DNA from 3 places in the Candidatus Symbiopectobacterium sp. genome. Region 1 is predicted to be linked to each of the others. Evidence: predicted binding sites of a transcription regulator. Region 1 holds the regulator's gene; each other region holds the start of a gene.

What was found. Region 1 encodes LexA, which represses DNA repair genes until DNA is damaged. Its sites were predicted from a motif close to TNCTGTATGTACATACAGNA; they were not measured.
Region 2: a site for LexA is predicted at 1,101-1,120, ahead of QZ506_RS11095 (DNA translocase FtsK 4TM domain-containing protein). Genes of this name have one in related genera too.
Region 3: a site for LexA is predicted at 987-1,006, ahead of rmuC (DNA recombination protein RmuC). Genes of this name have one in related genera too.

Annotation. Positions count from the first base shown of each region.
Region 1 is NZ_JAHWCO010000621.1:7,425-9,697, forward strand. Features, by position in the region: gene plsB (glycerol-3-phosphate 1-O-acyltransferase PlsB) at 1-441, opposite strand, end outside; gene QZ506_RS18065 (diacylglycerol kinase) at 570-938, shown strand; gene lexA (transcriptional repressor LexA) at 1,059-1,670, shown strand; gene zur (zinc uptake transcriptional repressor Zur) at 1,737-2,258, opposite strand.
Region 2 is NZ_JAHWCO010000376.1:13,085-15,357, reverse strand. Features, by position in the region: gene QZ506_RS11095 (DNA translocase FtsK 4TM domain-containing protein) at 1-1,039, opposite strand, end outside; gene lrp (leucine-responsive transcriptional regulator Lrp) at 1,157-1,651, opposite strand; gene trxB (thioredoxin-disulfide reductase) at 2,199-2,273, shown strand, end outside.
Region 3 is NZ_JAHWCO010000678.1:12,538-14,810, reverse strand. Features, by position in the region: gene argH (argininosuccinate lyase) at 1-836, shown strand, start outside; gene rmuC (DNA recombination protein RmuC) at 1,052-2,273, shown strand, end outside.

The DNA of each region.
Region 1 (2,273 bases):
CAGACGCAGATGCGGCGTCGCGCCGTGCTGTCCTTCTCGGCCCGGAGAGCGGCCAAACATGACAGACACGGGCACCATCTGTACATCGAGATAGGGATTGTTGCGGTGCAGATCCAGATAATCATGGAACAGTTTGACGGATTCCTGCTTGGGTGTGTAATAGCGGAACACGCGCGGGCCATCGTTAATAAACACGTGGCTGGGCAGTGATACACCGTCAATTTCAGTGTGTTCCAGCGGATCGGGCAGTTCTAAAGCTTGGCATTTTGCGCGCAGCGTCAGTAAATCCACCTGTGAGTTATAGGGCAGCACATAAAGGATGGGGCTAGACGGATCTAACCCTAACTCAGCCACGGGATCGTTAGGAATTATCTTGCTTTTCACTAACAATTTAAGTGGTAAATTCAGTAAGTTATAGTAAATTTTACGCCAGCCGGACATAACAACCAGAAGCCTCTTGAGTAGCAATGCGCCGCAAGGATACCAGAAAGTACACGGAAGATCTGTTGTGTGAGACAACGGTGTTACGGGAAAATTGCAAAAAATCTCTGATAAGCGGGTGAAAAAACATGAATAAGGCTACCGGGGTAACTCGGATTATCAAAGCAACCGGGTACTCTCTCAAAGGGCTGAAACAGGCATGGCAGCACGAAGCAGCATTTCGGCAAGAACTGATGCTGCTGGTCGTGGCGGTGCTGGTTGCGTGCTGGCTCCCCGTGTCACTGCTGGAGCGGCTATTGCTGATTGGCGTGGTGGTGGTGGTGGTTCTGATGGAGCTAGTCAACAGCGCGATTGAGGCCGTTGTCGATCGTGTGGGGATGGAGCACCATGAGCTCTCCGGGCGCGCCAAGGATATCGGTTCGGCGGCCGTATTTGTGGCCTTGGTCTTTGCCGCCGTTGTCTGGGCGAGCATTCTCTGGCCGCTCGTGCTGGGGTGATTTCAGCATTATTTTGAGGCAAAGCGCATAAAAACATGGGTAGTTGCCTCTCTGTCATTCCCAAGCCGCTATGACCTGTATATACTCACAGACAAACTGTATAAACAACCAGGGGGCGGGATGAAAGCATTAACAACCAGACAGCAGCAGGTCTATGATCTGATTCGCGATCATATTGCGCAGTCCGGCATGCCGCCAACGCGCGCCGAGATTGCCCAGCAACTTGGATTCCGCTCACCCAACGCGGCGGAAGAGCATTTGAAGGCGCTGGCGCGTAAAGGCGTAATTGAAATTGTCTCCGGTGCATCACGCGGTATCCGTCTGCTGATGGAAGATGAAAATGTGGGCCTGCCGCTGATTGGTCGTGTTGCGGCGGGTGAACCGCTGCTGGCGCAAGAGCACATCGAGTGCCACTATCAGGTCGATCCGTCCATGTTCAAACCGCACGCAGACTTTCTGCTGCGCGTCAGCGGTATGTCGATGAAAGATATCGGGATACTGGACGGTGATTTGCTTGCCGTGCATAAAACGCAAGAGGTGCGTAACGGCCAGGTCGTAGTGGCACGCATTGAAGATGAAGTGACGGTTAAGCGATTGAAGCGTCAAGGTAATACCGTACAACTTCTGGCGGAGAATGAGGCATTTTCTCCCATCGTGGTTGATTTGCGTGAGCAGAGTTTCACTATGGAAGGGCTGGCTGTCGGTGTTATCCGCAACGGTGAGTGGAGCTAAACCGCGTTAGCCGACAGGGCGTTTCTTTCAGGGAAAGCCTTGTCGGTGACGTGATGTGCTCTCAGCTCAACGACCGGGTTTTGAATTTTTGATGGGCACCGTATGGTCGTGATGACAGTGCCCATGTTCACGGCAATCAGCCGCTTCCTGACAGGCTTCGCACAGGCCATGTGCCTCGACCACGCTGTGACGCAGCGTGAAAGTGGCGCTTTGTGCCAACTGCTGAAGAATGGCTTCAATGCCTTCCGTCTGACGTTCCGCAACTTGCCCGCAGCGATCGCAAATAAACAGCGCTGAAATATGGCTATGCTCTTCAATGTGGTGACACATGACATAGCTGTTGGTCGATTCCACTCGATGGATAAACCCTTGCTCCAGCAGAAAATCCAGAGCGCGGTATACGGTAGGGGGTTTGGCTTGCGGTTCTGAGACGCGCAGCAGATCCAACAGATCGTAAGCACTGATCGCGCCGTGTTGCTGGGCCATCAGCCGAAGCACTTCGAGTCGCTGTGGCGTAAGGCGCACGTTGCGCTGTTGGCAAATACTTTCCGCCTGGGCAAGGAGTTTGTCTTGGTCGCTTGAATCCATTGGCCTGATCCTACC
Region 2 (2,273 bases), on a different contig from region 1:
CGGGCACCGTCGCCTGCGAAAAGGCGGGTAACGCGTTATTTTCCTGCACAGCAGCTTGCTGCAACTCAAACGCGTAAAGCGGCGGCAGTGAATCCTGTCCGTGGGTATTATGACTGCCAGCTGTTGCTGGCGTAGCCGGGGTGAATGCTCTGGGTGCGATCGTTGGGTCTGGCACCGTATCAACCGGAACCGACTCCTGCACCGGAGCAAGATGATCCGTTGCTTCAACGCCACTTACCGTACTGTTTTGCTCTGTTTCATCAGCGGCGCGCTCACGCGCAGCGGGTGCCAGCAATATGTCATTCGCATCCACGTCTTCGGCTATTGCCTCCGTTAACGCGGTTAATGTATCGTGGTGTCCGCCCTCACGATCCGCATTGTCATGCAAATCGTCATCCTCATCGCGGTAGTTATCTCCTGCGCGAGAACGATTGGAAAAGAACGTCAGAAGGCCTAATACCGCGCCGCCAATTTTTTCGGCAATCGTAAACCATGACCAACCTGTAAACAGAGTCACCCCCGCTGCCCAGACGCAGAGCAGAATCAGCGTGGCACCCATGCTGTTGAAACGCGGGACCATTGAACTGCTCAGCAAACTGCCCAGCACACCACCAGAGGCAAAATAGTAGAGATCGTCCACATTGAGCGCGGCTAGACCGCAGGACGTGAGGATCAGCGCCAACGTACCAATCAGGCGCAAAGAGAGAGTAAACAGATCGACATCGCTCTGATTATCGCGCTGGCGAAAAGCCACCCAGCACAGCGACAGCATGATCGGTGGAATGGCATAAGCCAGCACGCCAAAGATGAAAAACAGCGTATCGGCCAGCCAAGCGCCGATGCCACCGCACAGATTATGAATGGGCTCATGCCAGGCAGTTTGTGACCAGCTCGGGTCGGACGGACTGAAGCTAACCAGCGCTACGCTCAAATAAACGGCGAATAGCGCAACAACGATTAAAATCGCTTCCAATAAACGACGGCTACCGCTTAGTTTCTTCAGCGCCACGTCTTTGTCTTCGGTATATTCCTGGCTCAAGCGTCTCTCCAGGGGTCCTGTTCATGTTCGTGACAAAACGCCGAGGTGAACTCGGCGCTGTGACTGTATATATTCACAGGAGTGTAGCTGAAATTAGCGGGCTTTGCACCCCTGCGTTTAGCGCGTTCTGATCACCAGACGATTGCTCTGTTTTACTTCTTCCATCACCACGTAGGTACGGGTATCGTTCACACCCGGCAAGCGTAGCAATGTTTCACCCAGCAGCTTACGGTATGCGGACATATCCGGCACGCGTGTTTTCAGCAAATAGTCGAAATCCCCGGAGACAAGATGGCACTCCTGAATTTCTTCCAATTTTTGCACAGCAGTGTTGAACTGCTCAAAAACATCAGGCGCACCGCGGTTTAGCGTGATCTCAACAAACACCAGCAGTGAAGCATCGAGGTAATGCGGGTTCAGCAATGCGGTATAGCCATTGATAAAGCCCTGACGCTCCAGGCGGCGCACACGTTCCAGACACGGTGTAGGAGAAAGACCTACGCGTTTGGAAAGTTCAACGTTAGAGATTCGGCCGTCTTTTTGTAATTCATTCAGGATATTGCGATCGATGCGATCAAGATCTTTTCCCGGTCGCTTTTTCGTGTCTACCATTCTTATTGTCTCTCTTCACTACATCCTTGCCCTTGCTACACTCCGACCCACATCAATGTATCAGAGCAGCCCTAAAAGAAGACGCGCTGTCTATTTTGTATATCAAGGGTCGCGTTACGTCACTCTCCTTTCACTGCCGCGGCGCACCGCAATGTCACCCCTGCGTGCATAACGCCCTGTCTGTCCTGTTATAAACGCACCATCAGCGGTCGCACGGTAAAAGCGACAACATAAAGAAAAACCGAGCTTTCAACCATTCACATACAAATAGTTTCCTCTTCCTTAGATGTTTTCGCAAAACGGTAGCCGATTGTCAAAGCAAAACAATAAAAATCAGAAGAAACTGCCAAATAAAACCCTACTGTGCTCTCTGTGAGACCATTTTCAATCATTTCGCTAATAAATGACGCTGTCTTCTCAGTGAAATATATGGGTTATCGGCACAACCGATTAAACAAATAGGTAACAATTTTGCGGCCTACTTTTTTTAGACCGGTAATTTCCTTACAATCGGTGTTAAGTAGACCGTTGCAAAAAAGAGGAACACATGGGTACCGTCAAGCACCACAAACTATTGGTTTTAGGTTCTGGCCCAGCGGGCTATACCGCTGCTGTGTACGCC
Region 3 (2,273 bases), on a different contig from region 1:
ATGAAAGCCGCCTGGAAGATACGTTAAAACGCCTTGATGTCAGCCCATTGGGCTGCGGCGCGTTGGCCGGGACGGCCTATCCTATCGATCGTGAGCAACTGGCAGGCTGGCTGGGTTTTGCGTCTGCCACGCGTAACAGTCTGGACACGGTGTCAGACCGCGATCACGTGCTGGAACTGCTCTCTAATGCCTCGACAGGCATGGTGCACCTGTCACGCTTTGCCGAGGATCTGATCTTCTTCAACAGCGGTGAATCCGGATTTGTTGAGCTTTCCGATCATGTGACCTCCGGCTCATCCCTGATGCCGCAAAAGAAAAACCCGGATGCGCTGGAGCTGATCCGCGGTAAATCGGGTCGAGTGCAAGGCGCGCTGACCGGCATGATGATGACGCTCAAAGGCTTGCCGCTGGGGTACAACAAGGATATGCAGGAAGACAAAGAAGGGCTGTTCGACGCGCTCGATACTTGGCATGACTGTCTGATGATGGCGGCACTGGTGTTGGAAGGCATTCAGGTCCGTCGTCCGCGCTGCCAGGAAGCGGCGCAGCAGGGTTACGCCAATGCGACCGAACTGGCAGACTATCTGGTGGCAAAAGGCGTTCCGTTCCGCGAAGCGCACCACATTGTCGGTGAGGCCGTGGTGGAAGCTATTCGGCAGGGTAAGCCGCTGGAAGCATTGCCTCTGGCGGATTTGCAGAAATTCAGTGCCACCATTGGCGATGACGTGTATCCCATCCTGTCGCTGCAATCCTGTTTGGAAAAACGCGCGGCCAAAGGCGGTGTTTCACCGCAGCAGGTCGCACAGGCGATTGCCGATGCCAAAGGGCGTCTGTAGCGCTGATAGCGCTCTGTCACCTGCACCAGTGCCAGATATCCGGCCCTTTTTTATTCAGCCAATAACCATAAGCCATAACGCAAGACGCCTCGCATTTTAACCATTTCACCGCCGACAACGATGCCGCTTTACGTTGGCCTGCGTTATTCTTTATGGACATACATACAGTATCACTTTACCTTGACGGACAGTGGCGATAACGAAAGGAATGCGACGTGGATATCACCCTCTTTTACTGTGTAGGCGGCGGGGCGGTCGGCGTGCTGGTGGGATGGCTGGTTGCCAGCCTGCGTTACCAGCAACGCAGCGCCCGGCAAGAAACGGAACAACGTATACAAGAACAAGCGTTACAGCAGGCGCAAAGCGCGGTACGTGAGCTTCAGCTTGCGCGTGATAAGGACGAACAGCGCCTGCGTCAGGATGATATGGAACTGCGTTTGATGCACGGTAAACTCACCGCCCATCAGGAAAAGCTGCTGGTCATGTCCCGGTTGCAAGAGGAGTGCAACAAGCTCAACCAGGAATTGCGCGCGCTGCGCGAAGCAAACAGTGCGCAGGAAGCGGAACTGCGTGAAGTCACCATCCGTTTGGAAGAGACGCGCCTCGCTGCTGAGGAAAAACAGCGCTTGTTAATCAACAGTGAGCAACGCCTGACGACACAGTTTGAAAATCTGGCTAACCGGATTTTTGAGCACAGCGGTCGCCGGGTGGATGAACAAAATCAACAGAGCCTTGATAAACTGCTGACGCCGCTGCGGGAACAACTGGACGGTTTTCGTCGTCAGGTCCAGGAGGGGTTCTGCAGTGAAGCGCGTGAGCGCCACACGCTGGCGCATGAAATTCGCCAGTTGCAGCAACTCAACGTGCAAATGGCGCGAGAAGCGGTCAACCTGACGAAAGCCTTGAAAGGCGATAATAAAACCCAGGGGAACTGGGGCGAAGTGGTGCTGGGACGCGTGCTTGAGGCTTCGGGCCTGCGTGAAGGCCATGAATACCAAACGCAGGTCAGTATCCAGACGTGCTCAAACGGACGCATGCAGCCGGATGTGATCGTTCGTCTCCCGCAGGGCAAAGATGTGGTGATTGATGCCAAGATGTCGCTGGTGGCCTATGAGCGCTACTTTAACAGTGAAGACGACGGGGAACGCGCCAGCGCACTCAGCGAGCATATCGCCTCCGTGCGCGGGCATATCCGCCTGCTGAGCAATAAGGACTATCAGCAATTGCCGGGGCTGCGCTCGTTGGACTATGTGCTGATGTTTATCCCCGTCGAGCCTGCCTTCCTGGTTGCTATCGACCGCAATCCTGAATTGATCAGCGAAGCCCTGCAACACAACATCATGTTGGTAAGCCCTACCACGCTGCTCGTCGCGTTACGAACCATCACCAATCTGTGGCGTTATGAACAGCAAAGCTGCAATGCGCAGCAGATCGCCG